DNA from 3 places in the Roseomonas sp. BN140053 genome. Region 3 is predicted to be linked to each of the others. Evidence: predicted binding sites of a transcription regulator. Region 3 holds the regulator's gene; each other region holds the start of a gene.

Region 1 (10,305 bases), on a different contig from region 3:
CTGTCCCAGGCGACCTGCTCGGGCGCGATGCCGGCGGTCACCAGCGCCCGGGCGGCGGCGCGCCAGCCGGCGAAGTCGTCCGGCAGCGCCAGGGAAACGCCGAACATGGCCGGGGCGCGCCCGGCACCCGGCGGCAGGGCGTCCATCGGCGGCGTTCCGGGAAGCGCAGACGGCACGAGCGGCCGGGTCCCGCCGGGAACGGTGGGCAGCGCGAAGAGGTCCCGCGGGGCGCCGTCAGGCATGCGGAGTAACAGGGCTCAAGCGGCGGCGCCGAACAGCGACAGCTGCACCGGCTTGTACGGCAGGGCGGGCAGCTGCCCGGCCAGCCCGCCCTCGGGGGTCAGCAGGGCGCGCAGGTCGGCGCGGTCCAGCAGGCCGGGGGCGGCGCGGTGGTCGGCGGCCACCAAGAAGGGTGCCACCTTGCGCAGCGACACGCGCAGCCGCGCCAGGTCCTCCAGGCGGATGGCGCGGTGGCGGCGGGCGCTGAGGATGCGCTCCACCGTCTTGGCGCCCAGGCCGGGCACGCGCAGCAGGCTCTCGCGGTCGGCGCGGTTGACGTCCACGGGAAAGCGCTCGCGGTGGCGCAGCGCCCAGGCCAGCTTGGGGTCCACGTCCAAGTCGAGCATGCCGGTGCCGCCCTCCACGATCTCCGGCGCGTTGAAGCCGTAGAAGCGCATCAGCCAGTCGGCCTGGTACAGCCGGTGCTCGCGGATCAGCGGCGGTGCGGCCGGCGGCAGCACGGCGGGGGCGTCGGGGATGGGGGAATAGGCGGAATAGTAGACCCGCTTGAGCCGGTAGGAGCCGTAAAGGTTGGCGGAACTGTCCAAGATCTGGGCGTCGCTGGATGCATCGGCGCCCACGATCATCTGGGTGGACTGCCCGGCCGGAGCGAAGCGCGGCGGCGCGGCGCGGGTGCGGCCGGCGGCGTGCTCCGCCTTGGCTTCCTTGGCTTCGTCGATATGCGTGCGCAGCGTCGCCATGGCACGGCGGATGGCGCGGTTGTCCTTTTCCGGCGCCAGGGCGGCGAGGCTTTCGGCCCGCGGCAGTTCCACGTTGATGCTGAGGCGGTCGGCGAAGGCGCCGGCCTGGGCGATCAGCAGCGGGTCGGCGTCGGGAATGGTCTTGAGGTGGATGTAGCCCTTGAAGCCGTGCTCCTCCCGCAGCGTGCGGGCCACGCGCAGGATCTGCTCCATGGTGTAGTCGGGGGAGCGGATGATGCCGGAGGAAAGGAACAGGCCCTCGATGTAGTTGCGCCGGTAGAAGTCCAGCGTCAGCTCCACCAGCTCCTTCACCGTGAAGCGGGCGCGCTGCACGTTGGAGGTCGCGCGGTTGATGCAGTAGGCGCAGTCGAAGACGCAGGCGTTGGTCAGCAGCACCTTGAGCAGCGAGATGCAGCGCCCGTCCGGGGCATAGGCGTGGCAGATGCCCATGCCTTCCGTGCTGCCCAACCCGCCATCGCGGCTGTCGCGCTTCTCGGTTCCCGAGGAGGAACAGGAGGCGTCGTATTTCGCCGCATCGGCCAGGATTTCCAGCTTGCGGCGAAGGTCCAGGGCACGATCCGGCATGGATGTTCATATTGTGTTCTGAACAATTCCGGCAAGGCTGGCAGCGCCCGGAACCGCCGCGAAGGGCCGGGTTTTCCTGGGTTTCCGCCGCCGGCCGGGCGTGCGGAAGGGTTCAGCCGTGCAGGGCTTCGCGCGTCGCCGTGCCCAGGCCCGCGGCCACCAGCAACCCGCCGCCGAGACGGTTGAACAGGGCAATCACCCCGGGGTTGCGCACCGCCGCCCGCGCCCGAGAGGCCACGGCCGCGTAGCCCAGCGCATTGCCGAAGGCGAGCACCAGGAAGGTCGCTTCCAGGATCGCCACCTGCCCGGCGAAGCCCGCCTCCGGGTCCAGGAACTGCGGCAGGAAGGCCACGAAGAAGGTGATGCCCTTGGGGTTCAGCGCCGTGACCAGCCAGGCATGCCCGAGCATCCGCGCCGCCGGGGCCGCGTCGCTGCATGGCCGGGCATCGGGCGTGCCGCCGGCGCGCCAGAGCCGCATGCCCAGCCAGACCAGGTAGGCCGCCCCCGCCCATTTCAGCGCCGCGAAGAGCCCGGCCGAGGTAGCCAGCAATGCGCCCAGCCCCAGCACCGACACGGTCATCGCGGTGAAATCGCCCAGCGCCACCCCGATCGCCGTCGGCAGCGCGGCGCGCCAGCCCTGCCCCAGCGCGTAGGACACCACCAGCAGCACGGTGGGGCCGGGGATCAGCACCAGCAGCGCCGAGGCGGCGGTGAAGGCGAGCCAGAGCTGGACGGACATGCGGGGGTTATCTCGCGATCGTGGGGCCGCGCATGCAGCCATCCGGCGCCCTGCCGCGTCCAGGCCCCTCGCAATCCCCGCCCGCGCGCCTACCCTGGTGGGGGATGAATCAGGTCTTCCTCAACCGCGTCGGCACGGCCACCCCGGCCCACGAGGTCCACGGCACCTTCCGGGCCTTCGCCGAGCACATGATCCCGGAGGGCCGCGAGCGGCGCGTCTTCGCCCGCATGGCCGACCGCGCCGGGATCGCCCAACGCTGGAGCGTGCTGCGCCCGGACGGCCGCCCGGGCCGGGTGGATGCGGAGGGCTTCTACGAACCGGGCCGCTTCCCTTCCACCCGCGCCCGGATGCGCCGCTGGGAAGCGGAAGCCCCCGCCCTGGCTTTCCGGGCGCTGGCGGCGCTGGGGCAGCTGGAGGGGATCACGCATCTCTTCGTCACCTCCTGCACCGGGCTGGTGGCGCCGGGGCTGGACCACGCGATCTGCGCCCATCTCGGGCTCCCCGAGACGGTGGCGCGCACGAATATCGGCTTCATGGGCTGCCAGGCCGCCATCGTGGCGCTGCGGGCGGCGCGCGACGCCGTGCGCGCCGACCCCGAGGCCCGCGCCCTGGTGGTGAACCTGGAGCTCTGCACCCTGCACCTGCAGGAACGGCCGGAGGTGGAGCAGCTGCTCTGCTTCCTCTTGTTCGGCGACGGCTGCGCGGCCGCGCTGGTGAGCGCCGAGCCCTCGGGGATGCGACTGGACGCCTTTCGCTGCGCCCTGCTGCCCGAGGCGCAGGAGCAGATTGCCTGGCGGGTGGGCGATGACGGCTTCGACATGGTGCTGTCGGGCGAGGTCCCGAAGAGCCTGACCCGCGCCCTGCCGCCGCGCCTGAACGACATTCTCGGCGGCGAGGCGCCGGAGGATTTCGCGCTCTGGGCGGTGCATCCCGGCGGGCGTTCCGTGCTGGACGCGGTGGAGGAAGCCTGCCGTCCGCCGCAGGGCGCGCTGGCGCATTCGCGGGCCGTGCTGCAGGCGCACGGCAACATGTCTTCGCCCACGGTGATGTTCGTGCTGCGCGACATGCTGGCCGAGCGGATCGCCGGCCGGCAGGGCGTGGCCCTGGCCTTTGGCCCCGGCCTGTCGGCCGAAACCATGCGCTTCGCGACGGTGTGATGGCGGGCGGTGGTGCCGGGTGGCCCGGGAGGGAGAAGGAATTCTCCCTCCCGATACCCTCCCTCGTCTCTCTTCGGGAGGCTGCCGCGGGGCTGCCGACACGCGGAACGCTGCGCCGCACGGGAGAAATCGGATTTCAGGGTGGCGCAGGCGGGCGGCCACGGTCGCCGGAGGGCCAAGCCCTCCGGCGCGCCCGAGGTTTCAGCCCCGACCGCGGCAGCCCCCCGGAAAAAGATGAGGGGGAGGGTTCGGGAGGGGGAGAATTCCTTCTCCCCCTCCCGAGCCACCGGCCAGCCGCATGAGCCTGCGCCAACGCTCCACCGCCCCGGAGATCATGGACGACGCGGCGCAGGACTTCGCCGCCTTTTCCGCCGCCCTGCGGGACCTGGAGCGGATCAACCGCATGAGCCTGGCCTACCGGCCGACGCTGCGCTGGCTGGACGCGCTGGCACGGCGGACGGGGGCACGGCGGCTGAGCGTGCTGGACGTGGGCGCGGGCGGCGGCGACATGCTGGCCCGCGTCGCGGCCTGGGGCGCGCGGCGCGGAGTGGCGCTGGAACTGGCGGCGCTGGACCGCTCGCCGCACGCGGCGGCGCATGCTCGCGCACGCCACCCCGGCCTGCCCGTGCGCTGGATCACCGCCGACCTTTTCGCGCTGGACCCGGCGGAGCGCTTCGACGCGGCCATCTGCGCCCTGTTCACCCATCACCTGGACGACGAATCGCTGGTGCGCTTCCTGCGTTGGATGGACGGCCGCGCGCGGCAGGGCTGGCTGATCAGTGACCTGCACCGCCATCCCATCCCCTGGGCCACAGTGTGGGCGGGGGTGCGGCTGCTGCGGATGGACCCGATGGTGGTGCACGACAGCACCGTGTCCATCGCCCGCGGCTTTTCCCGCGCGGACTGGGAAGGGTTGATCCGCCGCGCCGGGGTGGGGGCGGAACTGCGCTGGGCTTTTCCCTTCCGCTGGATCGTGTCGGGCGGCGGGGCGGGGTGACGGCGGCGATCGTGATCGGCGGCGGCCCGGCCGGGGCGGCGGCGGCGATCGCCCTGGCGCGCGGCGGCGCGGCGGTGACGCTGGTGGAGCGGGAAGCCGGGCCGCGGGAAAAGGTCTGCGGCGAGTTCCTGGGGCCGGACGCCGCGGCGCTGCTGCGCGGGCTGGGGCGGCCGCTGCCGGAACTTGGGGCAGTGCCGATCCATGGCGCCCGGCTGGCGGCGGGGCGACAGGATACGGCCTGGCCCCTGCCCTTCGCGGCTTGGAGCCTGCCGCGCGCCACGCTGGACGAGGCGCTGCTGGCCGCCGCCGCAACGGCCGGGGCGCGGGTGCTGCGCGGCCGCATGGTGGCGGGTGCGGCGCGGGAAGGCGACGGCTGGACGGCGCGGCTGGGGGACGGCGCGGTGCTGCGCGCGCCAGCCCTGGTGCTGGCCACCGGCAAGCACGAGTTGCGCGGCCATTCCCGCCCGGTGCGGGGCGGCGCCGTGGGCTTGAAGCTGCCGCTGCAACTGTTGGCGCCGCTGGACGGGCGGGTGGTGCTGCTGCCCTTCGCCGGCGGCTATGCCGGGCTGCAGCCGCGGGCCGGAGGCGGCGCCAACCTCTGCGCCGCGCTGCGCAAGGCCGGGCCGGAAGCGCGCAACCCAGTGGCGCTGCTGGCGCGGGTGGCGGCGGGCTCGGCCCAGGGGACGGTGCTGCTGCGCGGGGCCGTGCCGCTGCTGAAACGGCCGCTGGCGGTGGCGGGGGTGCCCTACGGTTTCCGGCACCGAGACGGGGCAGCGGCGGAACCCGGCCTGTTCCGCGTCGGCGACCAGTTCGCCGTGGTGCCCTCCCTGGCGGGCGAGGGCGTGGCCATGGCGCTGCTCGGCGGGGTGGCGGCGGCGGCGGCGATCCTGGCCGGGCAGAGCGCGGCGGCGTTTCACGTGGCGCTGAACCGCCGGCTGGACCGGCCGATGCGCTGGGCGGGGATGCTGGCGTGGCTGCTGGACACCACGCCGGACGCGCTGGCCCTGGCCGCGCGGGCGCTGCCCGGTGCGGCGCGCCTGGCTGCCGCGCGTACCCGGCTGCCGGGCCTGGCCTGAGCCGCACCGGCAAGGGGGAAGGTTCGGGCGGGAGTTCGCCTTACTTCCTTACGATCTTACTTCCTTGCTCCGCCCGCCTCGGCAAGGCACTTACCAGAAAATAATCCTAATATAGCAAGGGCTTCTCGGTCAAGCCGCATGCCGGGAGTGGCAGATTCGGCGTTTTCTGCCACATCTCGCGCAGTTGCTGAGCCGGACTGCGCGCAAATCAGCCGCCCCCCGGTCCGGTGATCGGCCGTGCGGTTGGATGGCTGAGCGCGAGAGCCTATTTTGCGGCGCAGCACAGGACCGGAGGTGCCACGTGGCGAACCGCAAGCTGTTCTTCGTCTGGGGCGGTGTCTTCACCGATCCGCAGTGGCGGGAACTGGAGCCGGGCACGGAAGAATGCCACGGCCCCTTCCACGACGCCCGCACCGCCGAGCGCGTGTGGAACGAGAAGGCGCGCCGCAACATCGACATCGCCATGCACCGCCTCTTCGTGCTGAGCGTCGACCGCCCCGGCGGCACCGCGGACTGATCCCCCCGGCGCCGGTTCGCGAATCGGGTGGGGTGGTTTCGGTCCGGGTGGTGTCGGTTGGTCCTGGGGTGTTCAGCCGCGGCCAAGGGGGCTCTGCCCCCTTGGAGCCCCCGCGAGGAGCTTAGGCTCCTCGACCTCATGAGTGCCTCCGGCGGGGGCGGGTTGGGACAGGGCGGTCTACTGGGACGACGTGGGCCAACCCGCCCCCGCCGGAGGCACTCAACGTGGGGTCCGGGGAGTTCATAACTCCCCGGCGGGGTCCAAGGGCAGCGCCCCTGGCCAACGCCCGAACAGCACAGCCCCAACCGACACCACCCGGACCGAAGCCACCTCCCCGGCCCAGTGAGTCGGCCCCGGGAAGGGTCAGCGCGCCTGGCGGGAGATCACGGACAGGGCGGCGGCGGAAACGCTGACCTGGCCGAGGACCTGGGTGAGGTCGCGGATGAATCCCCAGGTTTCGTAGGGGCTGGGGTCCTGGGGAACCACCACCAGGGAGCCGGGGGGCACGGGCGGGCCGCCGGCCTGCCAGGCGCCCAGCCCGGCGGGGACGGATTGGCCGTTGGGCAGCACCACGAAGGCGCGGCCGCCATCGGCGAAGCGCTGGGGGCCGCCGGCGGCGCGGACGTAGTCGGCGGCGCGCTGGCCGGTGGCGAATTGCAGGGAGCCGGGGTTGAGCACGGCGCCCACCACGGTGACCTCGTTGGGGCGCTTGGGCACGGCCACGAGGTCGCCGGGTTCCAGCAGCACGTCGAGTTCGGGGCGGGCGGCCAGCACCACGGGGTTGGCCTCCACCGCCATGCGGCCGGCGGCGCGGGCGTCGCGCAGGGCGGAGGCCAGCTCGCGCCCGGCGGCGATGGCGCCGCCCAGGTCGCCCGAGGCGCGGGACCCCGCCACCGCCTGGCCGGAGGCCACCTGGATCAGGCTGGTTTCCAGCTCCCGCGCGGTGCGGGCGAAGCCGTCCTGCTGGCGCTGGCGCACGCTCTCGCGGGTGAACACGGCGCCGTAGGGATAGGCCTGCGGGGTCAGGCCGCCGGCGCGGGCGATCAGCTCGCTCAGCTTCTCGCCGCGGCGGATGTCGTAGGTGCCGGGGCGCAGGAACTCGCCCATCAGGGTCACGGGGCCGATGTCGCGGTCGCCGAAGCCGCGCGGGATGCGGATGGCGTCGCGCGGCGACAGGCGCACGGCGGCGAAGTTGCGCGAGCGCAGGTCCAGCGTCAGCCGGGTCAGCGGGATGGCGCCGGCCTGTTCCAGCGGCTCGCGGGCGAATTCCACCGCCGACAGGTCGGCGGTTTCGCCGGCGTTGCCGGCGGCGGCCAGCACCTGGTCCAGGCCGGTGTCGTCCAGGATGGGATACAGGCCGGGCAGCCCGACCTCGCCGCTCAGCAGCACGGACTGGTCGAGCAGGAAGGGCAGCAGCGTCGGGTAGTCCAGGAAGACCTGCGGACAGGGCGGGTCGCCCAGGTCGGGAAAGCCGGCGCCGCGGGCATGGGCGTAGCGCAGCGGGCTGCCGCGGGCGGCCACGGCCAGGGATTGCAGCGCCGGGCAGTCGATGGCGGCGGGCACCGCGGCCGGCACGCCGGCGGTGACGCCCAGGGTGCTGGCCGCCCCCGCGGGGCCGCCGGGGCGCTGGGCGGAGCCGGCGGACACGGTGACGGGCAGCGCCACGGCGGGCGCCACCTCGCCGCGCAGGGCGCGCTGCACGGGGGGCGAGGCGAGCCAGAGCACGTCGGCCTGGGACAGGATCAGCACCTCGTCGGCTTCGCGCAGCGGCAGGTCGGCCTGCGCCAGCAGCACGCGGCCGAGGTCGAAGGCCACGAAGCGGCGGACCCGGGTGGCTTCCTCCACCCGCCACACCACGCCCAGGCGGATATACGGGTCGGGGCGGATCACCCGCGGGTCGGCCAGCAGGGCGCGCAAACCGAAGCCGCCGCGGCCGCGGCCGCCGCCGGCCGAGCGCAGCACCGGCGTCGCGACGTGGCCGGCCAGGCGCAGGCTGTTGGCCGCCACGTCCGCCCCGGGCTGCACCAGCACCGCGTCGCCGCGGCGCAGGGGGGCGCCGGGGGCGATCTCGGCGAAGGCGCGGCGGCCGCCGGCATCAGTGCCCTGCAGCAGGAAGCGGTTGCCGGAAGGGCGCAGCGGGTCGCCGGCCAGGCGCAGCACGCTGTTCAGGGGGGCGGCGGCGACGCCGGGGGGCAGCTCGAAGATGCCGGGGCGGGTGACGTCGCCGGCCACCGCCACCACGCCGCCCAGGGCGGGCACCACCACGCGCTCGCCCTCCCTCAGGCTGAGGTCGGGGGTGCCGGGCGTGCCGGCGATGGCGGCGTAAAGGTCCACGGTGCGGGCGCCGTTCGCGCCTTCCACCCGCACCGCGCGCAGGGAGCCGGTGCGGCGGATGCCGCCGGCGGCGCCCAGCGCGTCCAGCACGGAACTCAGGGCGGGCAGCGCCTGCAGGCCGGGGCGGTTCACCTCGCCGGCCACGAAGATGCCGATCTGCCGGGTCTGGCCGACGGACACGAAGGCTTCGGAGCCGCCCAGCTCGCGCGCCACGCGGTTCTCGATGTCGGCGCGCAGGTCGCGCAGGGTGCGGCCGGCGGCGGCGAAGGGCGGCAGGTCGGGCAGCAGCAGGTTGCCGTCGCGGCCGACGCGCAGGGTGTAGGACTGCCGGGCGCGGCCGCGCAGCGCCACGATCACCTCGTCGTCGCGGCCGAGGACGTAGCTGTCCGGCAGGGCGCCGGCCGACAGGCCCGGCAGGGCGGCGCGGAAGCTGTCGTAGCCGAACTGGCGCAGCGGCGGCTGCTGCTCCGGCAGGCGGGCGGCAAAGAAGGCCTCGGTATTGGAAAGCGGCTCCACGGCCGGGGAGGCCAGGGCGGGGAGCGGCGCCTGCCAGGGGGCGGCGCCCGGCAGCGGCAGGGCGGGGATCGCGGGCGGCGGCGGTGGGGTCGGGGCCAGCACCGTGGGCGCGCGGCCGGAGGCGGCGTCCAGGATGCGCTGCAGCACATCCCCCTGTCCCTGGCCGGGCAGGGCCGCGCCGCCGGGCAGCGTGCCACCCAGGGCGGAGGGCAGCGGGGGCGGCAGCAGGATCGGCGAGCTGTTCTGCGGCCAGGCGGTGCCGGGCAGCAGCAGCAGCAGCGCCGCGGCCAGGCGCAGGGCGCGGCGCCAGGGATGCCCGTCCCGGCGGCGCGCCGGCGCCCGCCCGAGGGCGCGTTCCCGGCTGCCGCGCGCGGCTCTCGCCGCAGCGGCGCCACACCCCGAAGCGGCGCGATCACCCATCCTGAGTTTCCCCGCTGCCTTCCGGGCCCCCACCCGGGTGCAACCGCGCGTGGAACTATCCCCGCGTATTTCTTTGCACTCTGTTGACCTATCATGCGCGGCGATGCCGATCCATGCGTCGCGACCATTGCTTCTCGCCGATGCCGCGTGGCGGCTGGGCGCGCGTCCCGTGACCCTGCTGCTGCTGCACCGCATGCGGGTGGCGCTGGGGCGGCCACAACGGGCGCTGCCGGACGGGCGCCCGGCCGTGGCACCCTTCCTGCCGGAATCCGCCCTGCCGCCACCGGCGGTGGACGGGACGGCGGTGCTGCACGCGGTCGCGGCGCTGCCGCCGCCGACGCATGGCCGCTTCGACCCGGCAGCGCACGCGCTGGCGCTGGACCTGTTCGCGCCGGGCGACGTGCGGCCGGTGTGGGAAGCGAATCGGCTGGCGGAGATCCCGCTCCTGGCGATGGCGCAGCGGCTGGACCCCGGCGGCGGCCACGGCGCCCAGGCGGAAGCGCGACTCGGCGCATGGTGCGCCTCCAACCCGCCGTTTCGCGGGCCGAACTGGGCCTGCGGGCAGGAAGCGGCGCTGCGGGCGCTGCATCTCGGCCTCGGGCACGCGCTGGCCGGCGGCGGGGCGGTGCCGGCCGGGCTGCGCGCGCTGCTGCGGGCGCATGCCCGGCGCATCGCCGCGACGCGCGCCTATGCCGCGGCGCAGGACAACAACCACGCCATCAGCGAGCCCGCCGGCGCCTTCGCCTGTGCCCTGCTGCTGGGCGAGGACCCGGCGCCGCACGCCGCGGCGCTGGCGGCGGCGGTGGCGCGGCTGGTGGAACCGGCGGGCGGCTTCGCCCCGGTGTCCACCGGCTACCACCGGCTGCTGCTGGACGTGCTGGCGGTGGCGGAATGGCTGCGGCGCTTCCACGGCGCCCCGCCCTTTCCGGCGCCGCTGCCGGCGCGCGCGGCGGCCGCGACGCGCTGGCTGCTGCGGCTGCACGA
Region 2 (10,305 bases), on a different contig from region 3:
GGAACTGCCAGATCCCGTAGGCCACGGACAGGGCGAAGAGCACCGTCCACATGGTCGGAAAGGCGTAGCCCGCCGGGATCACGGGCGTGGGGCTCGCGGCGGACATGGTGCCGACGGAATGGCCGATGCCCACCAGCGGCAGCAGCGCCACGCCGATTTGCAGAAATGGCAGGATAAGACCGAGCAGGCGTCGCAGGCTGTGGCTGGGCACGAGGGTTCTCCTGCAACGAAGAACGCCGCCCCCGGGGGATCGTTCCCCAAGGACGGCGCTCCGACGATGCTGCGGTGGCCCTGCGGAAGGGCACCCTGTTCAATGGGCCATCCGGGACCGGCCCGGTGGCCGAGTCCTCAGCGGGAGTAGAACTCCACCACCAGGTTCGGTTCCATCTGCACCGGATACGGCACGTCGCCCAGCTTCGGGGCGCGCACAAAGGTGCCCTTCATCTGGCGATGGTCGATCTGGATGTATTCCGGCACGTCGCGCTCACCGGACTGGGCGGCATCCAGCACGGCGGTGAGCTGCTTGGACTTCTCCTTCACCTCGATCACGTCGCCGTCCTTCACCAGGAAGGAGGGGATGTTCACGCGGCGGCCGTTCACCGTCAGGTGGCCATGGTTGACGAACTGGCGGGCGGCGAAGGGCGTCACCGCCAGCTTCATGCGGTACACCACCGCGTCCAGCCGGCGCTCCAGCAGCTCGATCAGGTTCTCGGAGGTATCGCCCTTACGGCGCACGGCCTCCTGGTAATACTTGCGGAACTGCTTCTCACCGATGTTGCCGTAGTAGCCCTTGAGCTTCTGCTTCGCCATCAGCTGGATGCCGAAGTCGGTCGGCTTCTGCTTGCGGCGCTGGCCGTGCTGGCCGGGGCCGTATTCGCGCTTCGCCAGCGGCGACTTTGCACGGCCCCACAGGTTCACGCCGAGACGGCGATTGATCTTGTACTTGCTTTCCGCGCGCTTGGTCATGGTGCGCGAGCCCTTTCGTTCTCTGCGGCGCTGCTCTCTCCCCCAACCCGAAACCAGGTTGGGAAAGGATGCGCGTTTGTCCCGGTAGTCCCATGGCCGCCGAAACGGCCATAGGCGGGCGCGTGACGGCGGGTTGCCCCGCGCCACGTCCACGTTCCCGGAAGGAAGGTCCGCGGTCTAACCGCGCGGGTACGGCTTGTCAAACTTCCGGCAAACCATGCCTAATGCAACCTGTGCTAGTATCACGCGAAGAGATTCTGATCCTCGGCCTGACCGCCGGGGTGATCGGCAGCCTGGTGGGAGGGCTGATGCTGGGCGTCGGGCTGGGCCTGGCCGTCCAGGGCGCCCATATCGGCTGGGTCCTGGCCCTGCCGGCCGCCCCGGTATCCGGCGGGCTCGGCTACCTCCTGGCGCGGCGGCTGGTGACCCGGGCGGCCCCGTCCGGCCCCTCGACCACCGTCCGATGAAGGCGGTGTCCGGACAGCCGAAACTGCCCGGAACCGCCGCGGGGCGGTTGCGGCCCGCTCCATCCGGCGCCGGACTTCCTGCCCCCCCGGGCGCCAGCCACGCTTCCCCCGCGTTGCGCCCTGGTGGGCAACGGTGACGCAGCCCCTGGACCCGGAGCGCGGCCCTGCCGGCGGCGTGACGCCGGGGGTGCTGATGCTCGACGACGACCTGGTCACGCGGGGCTGGAACTCCGCTTTCGGAGAGTTCCTCCAGCCCGGTGCCGCCGATCCCCGCGATGCCGCCTCTCTCCAGGACATCCTGAAGCACAGCCGCTTCTGCGACGGGGAACAGGAGGCCCTGCTGGACATGGCGCGCCAGTGCGTCGCCACCCGGATGGAGGGACATGTCCAGCTCGGCCCGCTGGCGGCGCATATCAGCCTGCTCGCGGCCGGCCTGTGGGTGATCAGCCTCGGCGCCCGCAGCGGCGACTCGCCGGGCCGGTCCAATGGCCTGATGCAGCGTGGCGAGTTCCTGGACCGGCTGCAGCAGGTCGCCGGCAAGCCGCCGGGCTGGGCGGTGCTGCTGCTGGACCTGGACCGCTTCAAGGTGGTCAACGACACCTACAACCACGCCCTCGGCGACGCGCTGCTGCGCACGGTGGCGGCCCGGCTCTGCGGAGCGGTGCGCGGCGACGACGTGGCGGCACGGCTCGGCGGCAATGAATTCGCGGTGCTGCAGAAGGTGAGCTCCCCGGCCGAGGCGGAAGCACTGGCCAACCGCCTCGTGGACCTGATCTCCCGCCCCTACCTGCTGCACGGGCAGGTCGTGAACATCGGCGTCAGCCTCGGGATCAGCCAGGCTCCCAAGCACGGCACCGACGCTGCCAGCCTGATGCGCCGGGCGGACCTGGCCCTCGCCGCCGCCAAGGCGGCCGGACGGGGGACCTGGCGGCACTTCGCTCCGGAACAGCAACTGCACACGGAAGCCCGGCGCAAGCTGGAAGGCGACCTGCGGCGCGCCCTGCCGCTGCGCCAGTTGGCGCTCTACTACCAGCCCCAGCACGACGCCGTGAGCGGTCGGCTGGTCGGCTTCGAGGTGCTGCTGCGCTGGCGCCACCCTGAACGCGGGCTGTTGTCACCGATCGACTTCATCCCCCTCGCCGAGGAAAGTGGCCTGATCGGGCCGATCGGCACCTGGGTGCTGCGCGAAGCCTGCGCCGAGGCGGCGCGCTGGCCCCTGCCCCTGACGGTGGCCGTCAACGTGGCGCCGCGGCAGGTCGAGGACGGGCGTCTGGAGGAGGCCGTGAGCGCCGCCCTGTCGGCCACCGGCCTGCCGGCACAGCGGCTGGAGATCGAGGTCACCGAAACCGCGCTGCTGCACAACACCGAGACCACGCGCGGCACGCTGAACGCGTTGCGCGAGATGGGCGTGCAGATTTCCATGGATGATTTCGGCACCGGCTACTCCTCGCTGACGCAGCTGCGCGCCTTTCCCTTCGGGCGCATCAAGATCGACCGCTCCTTCGTGTCGGGCCTGTCGGGCGACGGCACCGGCACGGCCATCGTGCGCGCGGTGGCGGCCCTGGGCGCCGAGCTGGGCATGCGCACCACCGCCGAGGGCGTGGAAACCGCCGAGCAGCTGGAAGCGATGCGGGTGCTGGGCTGCACGGACGTGCAGGGCTACCTGCTCGGCCGGCCAGTGCCGCAATCCGAGGTGGCCGCGGTGATCGCGCGCGATATGGAGACGTCGTAGCGGCGGAGCATGATCGACGCGCTGCGGCGGCGCTCGACGGCCCGATGCGGCATGACTCCGCGCCTTCACGGCCGCCAACGCCGAAGGCTCCGCCTCGGCGCTCAGTCCCCACGTATGAGGCGCGGCCAGGACGCCGTTGGCCGGGATGTGCGGCGCTCGAAGCCGCCCGACAGCCAGCAGGGCGGTGCTAGAGCAGTTCCAGTTGGCGCGGCGTTGCCACCGGCGGCGCAAAAGCGGAGCAGTCCAACTCCGAGCCGCGCTCGGCCGCGTCCAGGCCCAGGCGCTTCATCGCCAGCCGGAAGCGCTGGGCCAGGGCGTCAGCGTAGGGACCGGTGCCGACCTGGCGATGGCCGAAGCGGGCGTCGTAGGTCCGGCCACCCCGGGTTTCCCGGATCAGCGCCAGCACCCGGGCGGCGCGGTCGGGCATGTGGGCATGCAGCCAAGCCTCGAACATTTCCGCGATTTCCAGCGGCAAACGCAGCAGCACGTAGCCGGCGCAGTTGGCACCGGCGTCGCGCGCAGCGGTCAGGATGCGCTCCAGCTCCGCGTCGTTCACGCCGGGGATCATGGGCGCCGCCAGCACGCCGGCGGGAATGCCGGCCGCGTTGAGGGCATGCATGGCGGCCAGCCGGCGCGCAGGGGTGGCGGCACGCGGCTCCATGATGCGTGCCAGCTTGTCGTCCAGCGTGGTCACGGAGAAGCACACCTGCACAAGGTTGCGCGCCGCCATCCGCCCCAGGATGTCCGCGTCGCGCAGCACGCCGGCGGACTTGGTCACGATGGTCACGGGGTGATTGCAGCGGTCCAGCACTTCCAGCACCGCACGCGTCAGCTTCAGCGTCCGCTCCACGGGCTGATAGGGGTCGGTGTTAGAGCCGAGCGCGATCGGACGCGGCACGTAGCCGGGCTTGCGCAGCTCCTTTTCCAGCAGCGCCGCCACGTCGGGCTTGAAGATCAGCCGCGTTTCGAAATCCAGGCCCGGCGACAGGCCCAGCCAGGCATGGGTCGGGCGGGCGTAGCAGTAGATGCAGCCGTGTTCGCACCCCCGGTAGGGGTTGATGCTGCGGTCGAAGCCGAGATCCGGGCTGTCGTTCCAGGCCAGCGCCCGGCGCGACGCGTCGCGCGTCAGCGTGGTGGCCAGGGGCGGCAATTCGGCGAATGCTTCCGCCAGGGTGCTCCAGCCGTCGTCGAAGGCGTCGCGCGAGCGGCTCTCGTAGCGATTGGCGGGGTTGGACAGCGCCCCGCGGCCCTTGCGGGCTCCGGAAAGCAGGTCGTGACCCAGGCTACCGTCGGGCATGGTGAGGGTTCCGTGCCGAGGGAAGGCGCTGCCGGAGGGGGGGAGCCGGAAGCGGGTGTTCCCTGTTCGTTCGGTCAGCATATGGCCGTCCTGCACCGGAAAGGTCAAGAACGTTTTATGAACAGGCCATCTCGACGATCATGCTGCGGTGCAGCAGGGTTCCACGCCGGTAACGCAGGCTCTAGGTTGCCGCTCACCCGGCCGTCAGGACTGACCCTGCCGACCTTTCCGGGTGCGGTTCCGCAGGGGCCGGCAGCTCCGGACGCCGGGGGTTCTCGACGGCATGAAGCGTTTGGTGATGGACCTGGACGGGACGCTGACCCTGGACGATCCGTCCGTCGGCTATCCCGACAAGGCGCCCAACCTCCCGGTGATCGAAACGCTGCGGGAATACAAGCGGCAGGGCTTCACGGTCGTGATCGCCACGGCCCGCAACATGCGCACCCACGCCGGCAATGTCGGGCTGATCAACGCGCAGACCCTGCCGATCATCCTGGACTGGCTGAAGAAGCACGACGTTCCCTTTGACGAGGTCCATGTCGGCAAGCCCTGGTGCGGTCACGAGGGCTTCCACGTGGACGACAAGTCGCTGCGGCCGGATGAGTTCGTGCGGATGTCCTATGCCGAAATCTCGGAGCTGCTGAACCTCGGGAGGAACGCGGTATGACCGGTGGCCTGTCGCTGATCACCTCGGCCGCCTTTATCAATGCCGAGCTGGCGGCCGAGTTCGGCCAGTTGCCGCCCTGCTTCCTGCCCTTCGGCCACCACCGCCTCTTCGTGCCGCAGGCCGCCAGCCTGGCGCGGGCCGGGGATCGGATGGTGGTCACCCTTCCCCGCAGCTTCACCCCTGGCCCCTGGGATCTCAATCGCCTGCGCGAGAGCGGTGCCGAGGTGCTTTTCGTGCCGGACGGGCTGAACCTGGGCGAGAGCGTCCGCTACGCCCTGAGCCTGCTGGACGCGCGCGGCCCGCTGCGCATCCTGCACGGCGACACGCTGTTTCTCGACCCGCTGCCCGACCAGCCCGATGCGGTGGGCGTCGCCACCACCCAGGATGCCTATGCCTGGGGCGCGGTGGATGCGGCGGGGCATTTCGTCAATCGCCGCCCTACCCGCGACGCCCGCGGCGACAACGTGCTGACGGGGTGGTTCTCCTTTTCCTCGGCGCCGGCCTTTCTGCGCGCGCTGACACTGTCGGACGACGACTTCCTCGGCGCGCTGGACATCTACGGGGCCGAGCACACCCTGCTGTACCGCGAGATCGGTGGCTGGCTGGACTTCGGCCACCTGCAGACCTTTCACCGCGCCCGGGCACGGGCCAGCACCGCGCGCTCCTTCAACGCCATCACCGTGTCCAACCGCTCCGTGCTCAAGACCGGCGAGAAGCCGGACAAGCTGGGCGCGGAAGCGGACTGGTTCGAGGGCGTGCCGGCACCGTTGCGGTTGCACACCCCCGCTTTCCTGGGGCGGGAGGGCGGCGGCTACCGCATCGGGTACGAGTTCAGCCCGACGCTGCACGAACTCTTCGTGTTCGGGGCGCTGGAGCCGGCGGCCTGGAGACAGATCCTGGAAGGCTGCTTCGACTTCCTCGGCGCCTGCCATGCCCTGGGTGCGACGGAAGGGGCCGCGGTGGTTCCCGATGCGCTGAACGACCTGGCGCTGAACAAGACCGGTCACCGGCTGGAAAGCTGGGCCGCCGCCGCCGGCGTCGGGCTGGACGAGGAATGGAGCCATGCCGGGCGGCGCCTGCCCTCGCTGCGGCGGATCGCTGCGGAGGCGGCGCGCATGGCAGCCGCAACAGCCCCGATCCCCGGCGTGATGCACGGCGACCTGTGCTTCCCCAACGCCTTTTTCGACTTCCGCCAGCGGCTGGTGAAGGTGATCGACCCCCGCGGCAGCGTGCGCGACGGCGAGCACACCGTGTTCGGCGACCTGCGCTACGACCTCGCCAAGCTGAACCACTCCGTCGAAGGCTATGACCTCATCCTGACCGGGCGCTACGCCCTGGAAGGCGCGGGCACGCGGGACCTGACGCTGACCCTGTCACGCGAAGGGGCCGGCGCCTTCCTGCCGGCCATCGCCGCCGAGTTCGCGCTGGAAGGGCAGCGGGTCAGCGACCCCGGCATCGCCGCGCTGACCGTGCACCTGTTCCTGTCCATGCTGCCGCTGCACGCGGACCGGCCGGACCGGCAGCAGGCTTTCCTGGCCAATGCGCTGCGGCTCTATGCCGCGCTGGAGGATGCGGCATGATCGTTTTCCCCATGGCCGGGCTGAGCAGCCGCTTCACCCGCGCCGGCTACGACCGGCCGAAATGGATGCTCGACCTGGCGGGCCGCCCGCTGCTGGACTGGTCGCTGCTGGGCTTCCGGGCGCTGTTCGAGCGCGAGCCCTTCCTGATCGTGCACCTGGACGCGCCGGGCGTCGCCGAGTTCGTCCGCGACCGCGTGGCGGCACTGGGCATCCGCCGGGCGGAGCTGGTGCCCTTGGCCAAGCCGACCCGCGGCCAGGCGGAAACCGTGGTGCTGGGACTGGACGCGGCGCGGCCGGACGAGGCGGAGCCGCTGACCATCTTCAACATCGACACCATCCGGCCGAACTACGCCCCGCCCGCGATCCTGGCGGAATGCGACGGCTGGCTGGAATGCTTCGAGGGCGAGGGCGACCACTGGAGCTTCGTGCGGCCGGCCGAGGGACCGGGACAGCGCGCGGCGCAGGTCACGGAAAAGGTCCGGGTGTCCTCCCTGTGCTGCACGGGCCTGTACTACTTCGGCTCGGTCGGGCTGTTCCGCGACGCGCTGGTGCGGGAAGAGGCCGCGCCGGGTGCGGCGGAACTCTACGTCGCGCCGCTGTACCAGCATCTCCTCGCGGATGGGAGCGACGTGCGCTACGGCGTGGTGCCCCCGGAGGAGGTGATCTTCAGCGGCACCCCCGCCGAGTACGAAGCGGCGCTGCGCGACACCGCCACGCTGCGCGCCGCCTTCGGGGAATAGCCGCCGGTCCCGGGCCGCCGGGGTTCATCCCCGGCCGTCCGGAAGGGTGCCGAGAGGCACCCGGGGTGCCCAGAAGCACCCGGGGTGCCCGGAGGCACCCGCGACGCGGCTCAGCGCCAGGTCAGGCTGGAAGCGCTGCAGGTTTCCAGCGCCCGGCGCTCGCTGGCCGCGCCGGAGTTGTACACCACCCGCACGTCCACCGTGCAGACGCCGCCCTGCGGCAGGTCCACCCAGAGCGACTGCCCAGGCCCCATGACGTTGCTGCCGAGCCGGTCCGGTCCCCAGTTCGACTGGCTGGACAGCGAAACGTAGAGCTCGCGGATCGTCTGGCCCGAGCGGTTGACGAAGGAGAAGGACGGGTTGCCGCCCATCGGCGCGCTCACCGCCGCGTTCTTGCCGCCCGAGATCGCGGCACCGGCCCCGCTGGTGAAGGGGATGCGCGAAATGTTGCAGGCGTTCAGCCCCATCCGCGTTTCTTCCCGGCCGTCGGAATACTTCACCCGCACGTCCAGGATGCAGTCGCCGAAGTTCGGCGTCACCCAGACCTGCTGCCCGGGCGGCAGCACGCCCTGGCCGAGGATGTCCGGCCCCCAGTTCGACAGGCGCGAGGGGGAGACGTAAGCCTCCTGGATGGTGTTGCCGGTGCTGTTCTGCAGCCAGAACCGGTTCTGGGCCTGCGCCGGCGCCGCCACGACGATGGCGACCAGCAGGGCGAGAGCGGCCAGGACGGCACGCATGCGGATGTTCCTCCAACGGATTCGGATACGGTTCGTCACGATAGCAGTCCGGGTCGCCCTGAACAGGCCGTAATATCGGGACCGAGACGTTTCCCCCGGGTTACTCGCCGGGCAGGTTGGGCCCCGCTGAACATGCCTTTCCCCCTACCTCTGCACCGGCAAGTGTGATGGGCGGCGGGCAAGGCCGTCATGTCCCGAAGGAGCCGCGGGGACACCTCGCACGCCCTGGCGCAGGGCCGAGGGCACGCCTACGCTGCACCGCATGATGCCTGTTCCATGCTGGCCGGGGTCGCACATCGCGCTGCTCGCCGCGGCGCTGCTGATCAGCTGCCCGGCCATTGCGGCTCCCGCGCAAACCCCGCCCGGCAATGCCGTGGCCGATACGGCGCCGCACGGTGCATTCGGCCCCTATCTGGCGGGTCGCTTCGCCGCCAGTGCCGCCGACACCGCCGCCGCAGCCTTCTGGCTGCTCGACGCGTCGCGCCGCGACCCCGACCAGATCCTCGTGCTGGATGCCGCCTTCCTGGCCGCCGTGATGGATGGCCAGGCGGATGCCACGCGGCTGGCCCGGCAGCAGAACAACAACCAGCTCGCCGCGCTGCTGCTGGCGGGCGCCGATGCGCAGGCCGGCCGCTGGGACCGGGCGGAGCAGCGGCTGCGGGGCCTGCCCCGCCAGGGTTCGGTGCAGATCCTGCAGCCCCTGCTGATCGCCTGGGCCCAGGCCGGACGCGGCGCCACCGACACGGCCCTCGCCACCCTCCGGCCCTTTGCCGAGAGCGGGCCGATGCGCGGGCTGGTGTCGCTGCACGCCGCCATGATCGCCGACCTCGCCGACCGGCCGCGCGACGCCGAGCGCCTGCTGCGCACCGCCCTGGCCGCCATGCCCGAGCCCAGCCTGCGGATGGTGCAGGTGGCCGCCGGCATCCTGGCCCGCGCCGGCCATGCCGCCGACGGCGCGCGCCTGTTCGACGGCTTGGCACGGGGCACGGACGACGTGGCCCTGGCGGCTTCCCCGGCGCTGCGCCGCGCCGCCCTGGGCGGCCGCCCCGTGGCCAGCGCCGTGGAGGGCATGGCGGAAGCGCAGCTCGCCCTGGGGTCGGCGCTGCGCAGCCAGGGCACGCCGGACCTGGCGGTGGTGCTGGCGCGGCTGGCGCTGCGGCTGCGGCCCGGCTTCGCGCCCGCGCTGCTGCTGGCGGCGGAAGCCCTGGCCGACGGCAACCACCCCGGCAGCGCGCTCGCTGTGCTGTCGGCCGCCCATCCCGATGACGAGCTGGCACCGCTGGTGACGCTGCGACGGGCGATGCTGCTGGACGGCGCCGATCGCACGGAAGAAGCCCTGACCACCCTGCGCCAGCTCGCGGCCGCCCAGCCGGCCGCCGCGCAGCCGCCGGCGCGGCTGGGCGACGTGCTGCGCGGCCGCGGCCGCTTCCCCGAGGCCGTGGCGGCCTACACGGAGGCGCTGTCCCGCTTGGCACCGGGCACGGCGAACTGGCCGCTGCACTACGCGCTCGGCATCGCGCTGGAACGGGCGGGGCGCTGGGAGGAAGCGGAGGCGGAGTTCGGGCGCGCCCTGAGCCTGGCCCCCGACCAACCGGCGGTGCTGAACTACCTCGCCTACAGCTGGGCGGATCGCGGACTGCGCCTGCCCGAAGCGCGGCGGATGCTGGAACGCGCCGCCGAGCTGCGCCCGCAGGACGGCTCCATCGCCGACAGCCTGGGCTGGGTGATGTTTCGCCAGGGCGACCTGCGCGGCGCGGTGGAAGCGCTGGAACGGGCAACCGAACTGGAAAGCCGCAACGCCACCATCAACGACCATCTCGGCGACGCCTACTGGGCCGTCGGGCGCCTGCCGGAGGCGCGGTTCCAGTGGAGCCGGGCCCTGGATCTCGGCCCGGAACCCGCCGAGGCGGAGCGGCTGCTGACCAAGCTGCGCGACGGCCTGTCCGCCTCCACGGCGGCGCGCTGACCGTGCCTCCCGAAACGGAGGCCATGACGGAAGCGGCGCCGGCCAAGGTCAACCTGTTCCTGCACGTCACGGGACGGCGGCCGGACGGCTTCCACCTGCTCGACAGCCTGGCGGTTTTCGCCGCGGTCGGCGACACGGTCTCGGCGGAGCCGG
Region 3 (10,305 bases):
GGATGGGGGCTGGACGTCGTGCTGCTGACGGCGCGGGTGGTCGCTGCCTGGCCGGCCGCGGCCACGGTGGCGCCGCCGATCCCGGCCTCCGGTCTGCTGCTGATAGCGGCCGGTCTCTGCTGGCTCTGCCTGTGGCGCACGCGGTTGCGGCTGCTGGGCATTGCGCCGGTGATCCTGGGGATTGCCTCGGGCAGCTGGACACCGCGGCCGGACTTACTGGTGTCCTCCGACGGACGGCTGATCGCCCTGGCCACCGAGAACGGCGTGTTCCTGGAACGGGCTTCGGGCTCGGGGGACTTCACCCGGGACAACTGGCTGCGGGGATGGGGCGAAGTTTCCGCGCAGCCCTTCCCGCGGCACGGCGAGGCCGCGAACGGCGCCGTGTCCTGCACGGAAGCGAGCTGCCTGCTGCGGCCGGGGGACAACACGCCGATGGCCGCGCTGCTGCGGGCCGCCGCGGTGCCGAGGGGCTCGCCCCCCATACCGGTGCTGGCGGCACCCTGGTGCGGCCGCGCCGCCGTGCTGGTGTCGGCGGAACCGATCCGCGGCCGCTGCCCCCCGGGAACGGCGCAGCCTGCGATCGTCGACCGGTTCAGCGTGTGGCGAAACGGCGCCCACGCCATCCGCCTGCGCCCCGACGGGGTGGAGGTGGTGTCCGACCGCGCCTGGCGCGGCGACCGGCCCTGGGTTCCGCCGCTGCCCGTGCCGCGGCTGCGCGAACCCGCGGCGCCGACGGATGAGGGCGGCGCGGCCTTCCGCCCGGAAGCGCCTCAGTAGCGGCGCAGCAGCCCGATCAGCTTGCCCTGCACCTTCACGCGGTCGGGGCCGAAGATGCGGGTCTCGTAGCGGGCATTGGCCGCTTCCAGCGCGATGGAGTTGCCGCGCTTGCGCAGCCGCTTCAGCGTGACCTCGGCCTCGTCCACCAGGGCCACCACGATGGCGCCGTTATCCGCCACGTCGCCGCGCCGGATGATCACGGTGTCGCCGTCCAGGATGCCGGCATCCACCATCGAATCGCCGGCGACTTCCAGGGCGTAGTGGTCGCCGCTGCCCAGCAGGGCGGCCGGGACCTCGATGCTGGTGCCCTGGTCGCGCAGCGCCTCGATCGGCAGGCCGGCGGCGATGCGGCCGTACAGGGGCAGGTGCACCGCGGCGGCGTCGTTGCTGCGGGCGATGCCGCTCAGGTTGGGCGCGAAATTGCCGCGGATGACGTTGGGCGCGAAGCCTGCCGCGGGGGCGGGCGCCGGGGCCGGCTTCACCGGGGCCAGGTTGTCGGGCAGCCGCATCACTTCCAAGGCGCGGGCGCGGTGGGCGCGCCGCTTCAGGAAGCCGCGCTCCTCCAGCGCCGTGATCAGGCGGTGAATACCGGACTTGGAGCGCAGGTTCAGCGCTTCCTTCATTTCCTCGAAGGACGGCGAGAACCCGGTCTGACGCAGGTGCTGATCGATGAAGGCGAGCAGCTCGTGCTGCTTCCGCGTGAGCATGATGCGTTCTCCGGCCGCGATGCGGGCGAACAAAACAGCAACCCGCTCCGCTGTTCTAGATAGGTTCCAACCGGTTGGTCAAGTTGTCCCCACGATTCACAGGCCAAGTGCCGCGAGATGGATGATCTCCACCCGCGATCCCGCCGGCAAGGGGGGCGCGTGCGGCGCTCGGATCACCAGGGCATCGGCGGCCGCGAGGGTCCGCAGCATGGAGCTGTCCTGCATCGCGAAGGGCGTCGCCACGGTTTCCCCGCCCTCGCCGACCTCGATTCGCGCCCGCAGGTAGTCCTGCCGCCGGTCGTTCGCCGCCAGGTCGCGGCCGACCAGGGCGGTCTGGGTCGGCGTCGGCCCGGCGGGCAGGCCGGACAGCCGGGCAATGGCCGGCAGCAGGAACAGCACGCCGCAGACCAGGGCGGAAACCGGGTTCCCGGGCAGGCCCAGAAGGGGAACATGGCGCAGCCGGCCCCAGATCAGCGGCTTTCCCGGGCGCATGGCGATTTGCCAGAAATCGAGCTCGAATCCCTGCGGCACCAGGGCGCTCTGCACCAGGTCGTGGTCGCCGACGCTGGCGCCCCCCGTGGTCACCAGCAGGTCGCAGCCGGCCGAGGCCGCACCGGCCGCCGCGACGGCATCAGGCCGGTCAGCCGCGATGGGCAGCACCACCGGCTCCGCCCCGGCCGCGCGCACCAGGGCCGCCAGGGCGTGGGCGTTGGAGGAGACGATGTTGCCGGCGGCCAGCGGCTCGCCGGGCAGCACGATCTCGTCCCCGGTGGCCAGGATGCCGATTCGCGGCCGCCGGTGCACGGTCAGCCAGGGATGGTTGGCGGCCGCGGCCAGGCCGATGTCCCGGGCGTTGAGGCGGCGACCGGCCGGCAGCAGCGCGTCGCCGGCGGCGAAGTCCAGCCCGCGGCGGCGGATCCAGCGCCCGGCCGTCACGGCTTCCCGCACGGTGACGGCGTTTCCCGACCGCTCGGCATCCTCCTGCAGCAGGACGCCGTCGGCCCCGTCCGGCAACACCGCCCCGGTGAAGATGCGCACCGCTTCGCCCGGGCCGACCTGCCCGGCGAAGGGATGCCCGGCCGGGGCCTCGCCGGTGACCGACAGGGTGGCGCCCTCGGTCGCGTCGGCGGCGCGCAGGGCGTAGCCGTCCATCGCCGAAACATCGGCCGGCGGCTGGGTCAGCCGGGCGGCAACGGGGGCGGCGAGGACGCGGTTCCAGGCCTGCGGCAGCGCCACGACCTCGGCCGGGACCGGCGCCAGGGCGCCCAGGACGCGCCCGAGCGCCTCCTCGACGGAGATCATCAGGGGGCCTCGAACAGCCCGGACTTGCCGCCGGACTTGCGGGTCAGCCGCACCGCCTCGATGCGCATGCCGCGGTCGGCGGCCTTGCACATGTCGTAGATGGTCAGGGCCGCCACGGTGACGGCACACAGCGCCTCCATCTCCACCCCCGTGCGGCCGGCCGTGGTCACGGTGGCAGCGATCTCCACGGCGTCCTCGCCGGTGGGCTCCAGTTCCAGGGTCACGGCGGAAATCGGCAGGGGATGACAGAGCGGGATCAGCTCGGCCGTGCGCTTGGCCGCCATGATGCCCGCCACCCGGGCGATGCCGAGCACGTCGCCCTTGCCCACCTGGCCGCCGCGGATCAGCGCCAGCGTGGCCGGCTGCATCACCACGCGGCCGCGCGCCGTGGCGCGGCGCTCGGTTTCCGCCTTGCCGGACACGTCCACCATCGCCGCCCGGCCAGCGGCGTCGAAATGGGTGAGGGGGCTGTCCCCGCCGGCCCCGCTCATGCCGCCCCCGCTCATGCGGCGCGGATGAGCTCGCGGGCGGCGGCGCCCACGTCGGGCTGGCGCAGCAGGTGCTCGCCCACCAGCAAGCAGCGCGCCCCGGCCGCGGCCATGCGGCGCACGTCGGCGGGGGTGCGGATGCCGCTCTCGCCCACCGGGATGCGGTCGGCCGGCACCAGCGGCGCCAGGCGCTCCGTGGTGGCGAGGTCCGTGCGCAGCGTCCGGAGGTCGCGGTTGTTGATGCCGATCAGCCGGGTTTCCAGGCCCAGCGCCCGGTCCAGCTCGCGCTCGTCATGCACCTCGGCCAGCACGGACATGTCCAGGGCGCGGGCGGTGTCCTCCAGCTCCTGGGCCTGGGCATCGCTCAGCGCCGCCAGGATCAGCAGGATGCAGTCGGCGCCCATGACGCGGGCTTCCAGCACCTGCCAGGGGTCGAACAGGAAGTCCTTGCGCAGCGTGGGCAGGTGGCAGGCGCCCCGCGCGGCGATCAGGTGCTCGGCCGAGCCCTGGAAATCCGGCGCGTCCGTCAGCACGGACAGGCAGGCGGCGCCGGCCTCGCAATAGTCGCGCGCCAGGGCGGCGGGGTCGAAAGGCTCCCGGATCAGCCCGCCGGAGGGGGAAGCGCGCTTGATCTCGGCGATCAGGCCGGTGCGGCCCTCACCGACGGCGGCGCAGAGCGCCCCGGTGAAGGAGCGTGCCTTGGGGGCATGCCGCGCCCGCCGTTCCAGCTCGGAGGCCGGCGTTTCGAGGGAGCGCTCGCGCACCTCCACCGCCTTGCCGGCCATGATGCGGGCCAGCACGTCGGGGATGGCGGCGCTGGAGGAGGCGCCGGCCACGACCGGGGCTGCGAGCGGAGGGGTCTGGTCCATCTGGGGTTCCTGGAACCCGGTCGGCCGGGTCATGGAGCGTCGTTCGGGTGCGGAGCGGGGGGACAACGCACCAGGTCACTGCGGAGCGGTCGCGACGCGAAGGCGGTCGAGCACGGTTCGCGCTGCACCGCTGTCGATCGCGCGGGCGGCATCCACCGCGGCGGGGGCAAGATCGTCATGCTTGCCGGCCACGACAAGGGCCGCCGCCGCGTTCAGCAGGACGCAATCCCGATAGGCCCCGGGGGCGCCGTCCAGCAGGGCCAGCAGCGCCGCGGCGTTTTCCGCCGGCTCGCCGCCGCGCAGGGCCTCGTTGGGCGCGCGGGGCAGTCCGGCCTGCTCAGGGGACACCTCGAAGGCGCGGATGCGGCCGTCCCGCAGTTCCACCACCTGCGATGGCCCGGCCAGGCAGAGCTCGTCCAGCCCCTGGCCGTGCACGAGCCAGGCACGCTCCGTGCCCAGCCGCGCCAGGGTTTCCGCCATCGGCCGCAGCCATTCCGCGGAAAAGGCGCCGGTCAGCTGCCGCCGCACGCCCGCGGGGTTGGCCAGGGGGCCGAGCAGGTTGAACACCGTGCGGGTGCCCAGCTCGACCCGCGGGCCTGCCGCGTGGCGCAGGGCGGCGTGATGGCGCTGCGCCATCAGGAAGGCCATCCCGGCCGCAGCGAAGACGTCCGGCAGGCGATCGAGCGGCACGTCCAGGTTGACGCCCAGCGTCGCGAGGGCATCCGCCGTGCCGGAGCGGGAGGACTGCGCCCGGTTGCCGTGCTTGGCCACCGGCACGCCCGCGGCCGCCACCACCAACGCCGCCGCGGTGGAGATGTTGAGCGTGCCGGCGCCGTCGCCGCCGGTGCCGACGATGTCGATGGCGCCCGCGGGGGCCTGCACCGACACCATCCGGGCGCGCATCGCCCGCACCGCGCCGGTCATCTCCGCCACGGTTTCGCCGCGCACGCGCATGGCCATCACCATGGCAGCGATCTGGGCGGGCGTGGCCTCGCCGGCCATGACGGTGCCGAAGGCTTCCTCGGCTTCCGTTTCGGCCAGGCGTTCGCCCGCGGCGAGTCGCGCCAGGACTGGTCGGAGCGACACCGTCAGGCGGCCGATCTGTTGCGGCGGTGCAGGGTGGCGAAGCGCGCGGCGGAAGGGGTCATGCCCGCCGAGTTTCGGTCCCATGCGGCAGCGAAGCAAGCTGCGCGGACCGGGCGGGCGGCGCCGCCGCGCGCCTCGCCGCCGACGCCCAGCCGATCACCCCGCATCGCGGAACCAACGGCCGCGCCGGTATCCGGACCGCAACCGGTGGTGTGCCACCGGCGCAGTGCCGCAGGGGCCGGGCGTCGGCCGGCCCGGCCCGACCCGACCGCGTCGGGGGTCAGGGGGCGCTGACCTGGTTCATCAGGTCCTGGTTGATGCGGACCTCGGCGCGCTGGCGCAACGCGGCGCCGTACTGCGCTTCCAGGTCCTCCTGCATGGCCTGCTCCACCTCGCCGCGGATGCCGGCCAGCGCCGCCTCGTCCGTGCCGGGGTCGGGCAGGATTTCCAGCAGCTGGGCCACCACGTAGCCCTCCGCCGTGCGGGCCATGGTGGCTTCCAGCGGCTTGGCGCCGAACAGCGGTTGCAGCAGTTCGGGCGGCGGGTTCTGCGCCCCCGGCACCTGGGCGGGGTCGCGGCCGAAGGGACCGAGGCGCGTGGAGGTCAGCCCGGCCTGCTGCGCCGCCGCTTCCAGGGTCGCGCCGTCGCGCACGGCCCCGAGCAGGGCGGCCGCCCGGGTTTCCTCGGCCCGGAACATGGCGTCCCGGATCCAGGCCGCGCGGACCTGGGTTTCCACCTGCTCGAAGGGGCGCAGGGCGGGGGGCGTCACCTCGCGCAGTTCCACGCCCACGAAGCCGGCGCCGGCCGCCGACTCCGCCATGCGGGCGGGCTGGCCGCGGTTGGCCGCGAAGATGGCGGCCAGCGTCTCGGTGCGGGCGTAGTCGGGCACGGGCAGCGGCACCTCGGCGCCGCTGGCGTCGCGGCCGCTGACATCCGTGGTCACGGTGGCGACGCGCAGGCCGAACTGTCGCGCCACCTCCTCCAGCGTGGCGCCGCCGGCCAGCGCGTCCTCGGCGCCGTTGACCCGCTCGTAGGCCAGGTCGGCGGCCTTGGTCTGGGCCAACTCCCCGCGCAACTCGTCGCGCACCTCGTCCAGCGTGCGGGTGCTCGGCGGCTGGATGGCAGACACGTGCAGCACGTGCCAGCCGAAGGGCGACTGCACCGGCCCGGCCACGCCGCCTTCCGGCGCGGCAAAGGCGGCCTCGGCCAGTTCGGGGAAGGGCATGCCGGCGCGGTCCAGGGCACCAAGCTCCACGGCCTGGCCGCCCTTTTCCCGCGCCTGCTCGCTCAGCGCGGCGAAGCTCTCGCCGCCCGACCAGGCCTGCGCCAGGGCGCGGGCCGAGGCCTCGTCCGGCAGCAGCAGCTGTTCCAGCACCCGGCGCTCCGGCGTGTTGAAGCGGGCGCCTGCGGCGGCATAGGCCTGGGCGATCTCCTCCTCCGGCACGGTCACGTCGGCGGCGACGATCTCGGCCGCTAGCCGCGCCACGGTGGCGGTGCGGTATTCGGGGGCGGAGAACTGCGCGGCCTCGTTCTCGTGGAAGCGGCGCAGCTGCTCCTCCGTGGGCGCCGGCGGCTCGGGCGCGTCGGCGACGGGCAGGGTCACCAGCTCGGCCGAGCGGCGCTCGCGGGCGCTGGCGAGCAGCGGCTTCACCAGCTGGTCGGGCCCCGCCACGCCGGCGCGCACGGCGCCCACCAGCTGCTGCCGGCGCAGTTCCGCCGAAACCAGCCCCAGAAAGGTGTTCTCGTCCACGCCGTTGCCGCGCAGGAACTGATCGAAGATGGGGCGGCTGAACTGGCCGCCGGCCTGGAAGGCGGGAATCGCGAAAACGTAGTCGCGCACCGCCGCGGTGGACACGGACACCCCCAGCCGCGCCGCTTCCTGCGCCTGGGTGCGCTGCGCCACCAGGGATTCCACCGTTTGCCGGGCGATCGCCTGGCGCACCGTGTCGTTGGCGTCGAAGGCGGCGCCCAGCTGGCGCTGCAGGCGCTGGGTTTCGCGCCGCACCGCGGTCTGCGCCTCCGTCAGCGGGATAGGCTCGCCGCCGACATAGGCGACCGCCGTTTCGCGGCCGAAATTCCGCACGACATCCTCGATCCCCCAGATGCCGAAGGACAGGATCAGCAGCAGGAACAGGACCTTGGCGAACCAGGTGCCGGCCAGTCGTCGAAAGGCGGAAAGCATCGCGTGTCCGTGAGTGGGCGTGGGGCGGGACGCTTAGCGGAGGCGGGCACGGTTGCCAAACGCCCGGGCTGCGGATACCGCCCGAGCCTCGTAGCAGGAGCGCCCGACCATGACCCCCGGTGTCCGACCCCTGATTGCCGGAAACTGGAAGATGCACGGCACGCTGCGCGACGCCGCGGCGCTGGCCGAGGCTGTCAGGGCCGGCGCCCCCGCGGTGGTGGAACGGGCGGACCTGCTGCTCTGCCCGCCCTTCGTGCACCTGCACGTCGTCGCCGCCTCGATGGCCTGGAAGCCGGTGGCGCTAGGCGCCCAGGACTGCGCCGCGCAGGAGAAGGGCGCCCATACCGGCGACGTGTCGGCGCCGATGCTGGCCGACGCCGGCTGCGGCTACGTGATTCTCGGCCATTCCGAGCGCCGGGCCGACCACGGCGAAACGGACGCCCTGGTGCGCGCCAAGGCGGCGGCGGCCATCGCGGCGGGGCTGGTGCCGGTGATCTGCGTCGGCGAGAGCGAGGCCCAGCGCGACGCCGGACAGGCCGAGGATGTGGTGGCCGCCCAGGTGGCCGGCAGCCTGCCCGAGGGCTTCGCGGCGGCCAAGGGCGTGGTAGCCTACGAACCCGTCTGGGCGATCGGCACCGGCCGCACCCCGACCGAGGCCGACATCGCCGCCATGCATGCCCGCCTGCGCCGGGAAGTTTCGGCCGGGCAGGGAGATGCGACCACGCGGCTGCTCTACGGCGGCTCGGTGAAGCCGGGCAATGCCGCGGCCATCCTGGCGCTGCCGAATGTGGACGGCGCCCTGGTGGGCGGGGCCTCGCTGGTGGCGGCGGATTTCCTGGCCATCGCGGCGGCGGTCGCCGCCGGCTGAGGGCGGGAACCGGCCGGCGTCCCTTCGCGGGGCACCGGCTGGCCGGGCGCGACCGCTGGCAAGGTCGGTTGATCCGCCAGCCCGGCGCAACGAACCGGCCGTGCAACGCCGCGGGGCTGGCGGGATGGGGGCGGCCTCGGTATGAACCGCTCCGCCATGACCACCGTCCTGCTCGTCCTGCACCTGCTCGTCACCCTGGCCCTGATCGGGGTCGTGCTGCTTCAGCGCAGCGAGGGCGGCGGCCTGGGCATCGGCTCCTCCCAGGGGATGGGGTCCTTCATGACCGGCCGCGGGACGGCCAACCTGCTGACGCGCTCCACGGCGGTGCTGGCCACGGCCTTCTTCGTGCTGGCTCTGGCGCTGGCCCTGCTCAACCGGGGCAATTCCGGCCGCAGCGGCTCCATCCTGGACACCCCGCCCTCCGCCGTCTCGCCGGCCGCCCCGGCACCGGCCGCCCCGCCGCCACCCGCCGTTCCCGTGAACTGACGGCACCTGGATGGACCGGCGCGGAAACCTGCCGCCCGGTGATCCGGCCGCCGCGTGACCTGATCGGCGCGGCGCGGGCGCAACACCCGCCCGCCCTTGCGGCACGCATGGCGCCCCTGCGGCACAGGCTCCTAGCGCCGCACCGCCTCCGGGGGGTATGAAGATCGCCCATGACGCGGTTCGTATTCATCACCGGCGGCGTGGTCTCTTCCCTGGGCAAGGGTATCGCGGCGGCCTCCCTGGCAGCGCTGCTCCAGGCCCGGGGGCACAAGGTCCGCCTGCGCAAGCTGGACCCCTACCTCAACGTCGATCCGGGGACCATGAGCCCCTATCAGCACGGCGAGGTCTTCGTGACCGATGACGGGGCGGAAACCGACCTCGACCTCGGCCACTACGAGCGCTTCACGGGCGTGCACGCCAACCAAGCGGATGCCTGGACCACCGGGCGCATCTATTCCGACGTGATCGCCAAGGAACGCCGCGGCGACTACCTCGGCGGCACCGTGCAGGTGATCCCGCACATCACCGACCACATCAAGGAAGCGATCCTCTCGGGCACGGAGGAATACGACTTCGTGCTGGTGGAGATCGGAGGCACGGTGGGCGACATCGAGAGCCTGCCCTTCCTGGAAGCCATGCGGCAACTGGCCAACGAGCTGGGCCCGCGCCAGAGCCTGTTCGTCCACCTGACCCTGGTGCCCTGGATCGGCTCCGCCGGGGAACTCAAGACCAAGCCGACGCAGCACAGCGTCAAGGAACTGCTCGGCCTGGGCATTCAGCCGCAGATCCTGCTGTGCCGCTGCGACCGGCCGATCCCCGACAACGAGCGGCGCAAGATCGCCCTGTTCTGCAACGTCCGGCCCGAGGCGGTGATCCCGGCGCTGGACGCGGCCTCGATCTACGACGTGCCGCTGAAGTACCACGACGAGGGGCTGGACCGCGAAGTGCTGCGGCACTTCGACATGTCCGCCTACGGCGAGCCCGACCTGACCCGCTGGAAGCGCATCGTGCAGCGCATCGTCCAGCCCGAGGGCGAGGTGACGGTGGCGGTGGTGGGCAAGTACACCAACCTGCTCGACGCCTATAAGTCGCTCAACGAGGCCATGGCGCACGGCGGCATCGCCCACAACGTCAAGGTCAAGCTGGACTGGGTGGACAGCCGCGTCTTCGAGGACGACGCCGAGGCCATCGCCCGGCTGGAAGGCGTGCACGGCATCCTGGTGCCCGGCGGCTTCGGCGAGCGCGGCGCGGAGGGCAAGATCCGCGCGGTGCAGTTCGCCCGGGAACACAAGGTGCCCTTTCTCGGCATCTGCTTCGGCATGCAGATGGCGGTGATCGAGGCGGCGCGGAACCAGGCCGGCCTGCCCGGCGCTTCCTCCACCGAGTTCGGCCCCTGCGAGGACCCCGTGGTCGGGCTGCTGACGGAATGGCGCCGCGGCAACACCACCGAACGGCGCGAGCAGGGCGGCGACCTCGGCGGCACCATGCGCCTGGGCTCCTATCCCGCCGCGCTGGCGGAAGGCTCCCTGGTGCGCGAGGT

The links. Region 3 encodes LexA, which represses DNA repair genes until DNA is damaged. Its sites were predicted from a motif close to TGTTCTANNTANGTTC; they were not measured.
Region 1: ACLIBK_RS22535 (putative DNA modification/repair radical SAM protein) is a predicted target of LexA. The motif match lies at 1,569-1,584, and genes of this name have one in related genera.
Region 2: ACLIBK_RS08780 (PA0069 family radical SAM protein) is a predicted target of LexA. The motif match lies at 4,571-4,586, and genes of this name have one in related genera.

The regions. Positions count from the first base shown of each region.
Region 1 covers NZ_JBLLEB010000043.1:19,779-30,083, forward strand. Annotated here, with positions in the region: gene ACLIBK_RS22530 (UdgX family uracil-DNA binding protein) at 1-146, opposite strand, end outside; gene ACLIBK_RS22535 (putative DNA modification/repair radical SAM protein) at 258-1,565, opposite strand; gene ACLIBK_RS22540 (LysE family translocator) at 1,678-2,304, opposite strand; gene ACLIBK_RS22545 (type III polyketide synthase) at 2,409-3,461, shown strand; gene ACLIBK_RS22550 (methyltransferase domain-containing protein) at 3,760-4,458, shown strand; gene ACLIBK_RS22555 (NAD(P)/FAD-dependent oxidoreductase) at 4,455-5,534, shown strand; gene ACLIBK_RS22560 (DUF4170 domain-containing protein) at 5,836-6,051, shown strand; gene ACLIBK_RS22565 (SLBB domain-containing protein) at 6,415-9,321, opposite strand; gene ACLIBK_RS22570 (heparinase II/III family protein) at 9,425-10,305, shown strand, end outside.
Region 2 covers NZ_JBLLEB010000006.1:160,819-171,123, reverse strand. Annotated here, with positions in the region: gene ACLIBK_RS08800 (hypothetical protein) at 1-211, opposite strand, end outside; gene rpsD (30S ribosomal protein S4) at 349-966, opposite strand; gene ACLIBK_RS08790 (hypothetical protein) at 1,191-1,433, shown strand; gene ACLIBK_RS08785 (putative bifunctional diguanylate cyclase/phosphodiesterase) at 1,567-3,165, shown strand; gene ACLIBK_RS08780 (PA0069 family radical SAM protein) at 3,353-4,462, opposite strand; gene ACLIBK_RS08775 (HAD hydrolase family protein) at 4,746-5,129, shown strand; gene ACLIBK_RS08770 (capsular biosynthesis protein) at 5,126-6,709, shown strand; gene ACLIBK_RS08765 (capsular biosynthesis protein) at 6,706-7,449, shown strand; gene ACLIBK_RS08760 (Tat pathway signal protein) at 7,560-8,186, opposite strand; gene ACLIBK_RS08755 (tetratricopeptide repeat protein) at 8,449-10,152, shown strand; gene ACLIBK_RS08750 (4-(cytidine 5'-diphospho)-2-C-methyl-D-erythritol kinase) at 10,149-10,305, shown strand, end outside.
Region 3 covers NZ_JBLLEB010000001.1:338,027-348,331, reverse strand. Annotated here, with positions in the region: gene ACLIBK_RS01645 (ComEC/Rec2 family competence protein) at 1-777, shown strand, start outside; gene lexA (transcriptional repressor LexA) at 771-1,484, opposite strand; gene glp (gephyrin-like molybdotransferase Glp) at 1,581-2,786, opposite strand; gene moaC (cyclic pyranopterin monophosphate synthase MoaC) at 2,786-3,277, opposite strand; gene trpC (indole-3-glycerol phosphate synthase TrpC) at 3,289-4,143, opposite strand; gene trpD (anthranilate phosphoribosyltransferase) at 4,219-5,313, opposite strand; gene ACLIBK_RS01615 (SurA N-terminal domain-containing protein) at 5,510-7,411, opposite strand; gene tpiA (triose-phosphate isomerase) at 7,521-8,279, shown strand; gene secG (preprotein translocase subunit SecG) at 8,436-8,765, shown strand; gene ACLIBK_RS01600 (CTP synthase) at 8,936-10,305, shown strand, end outside.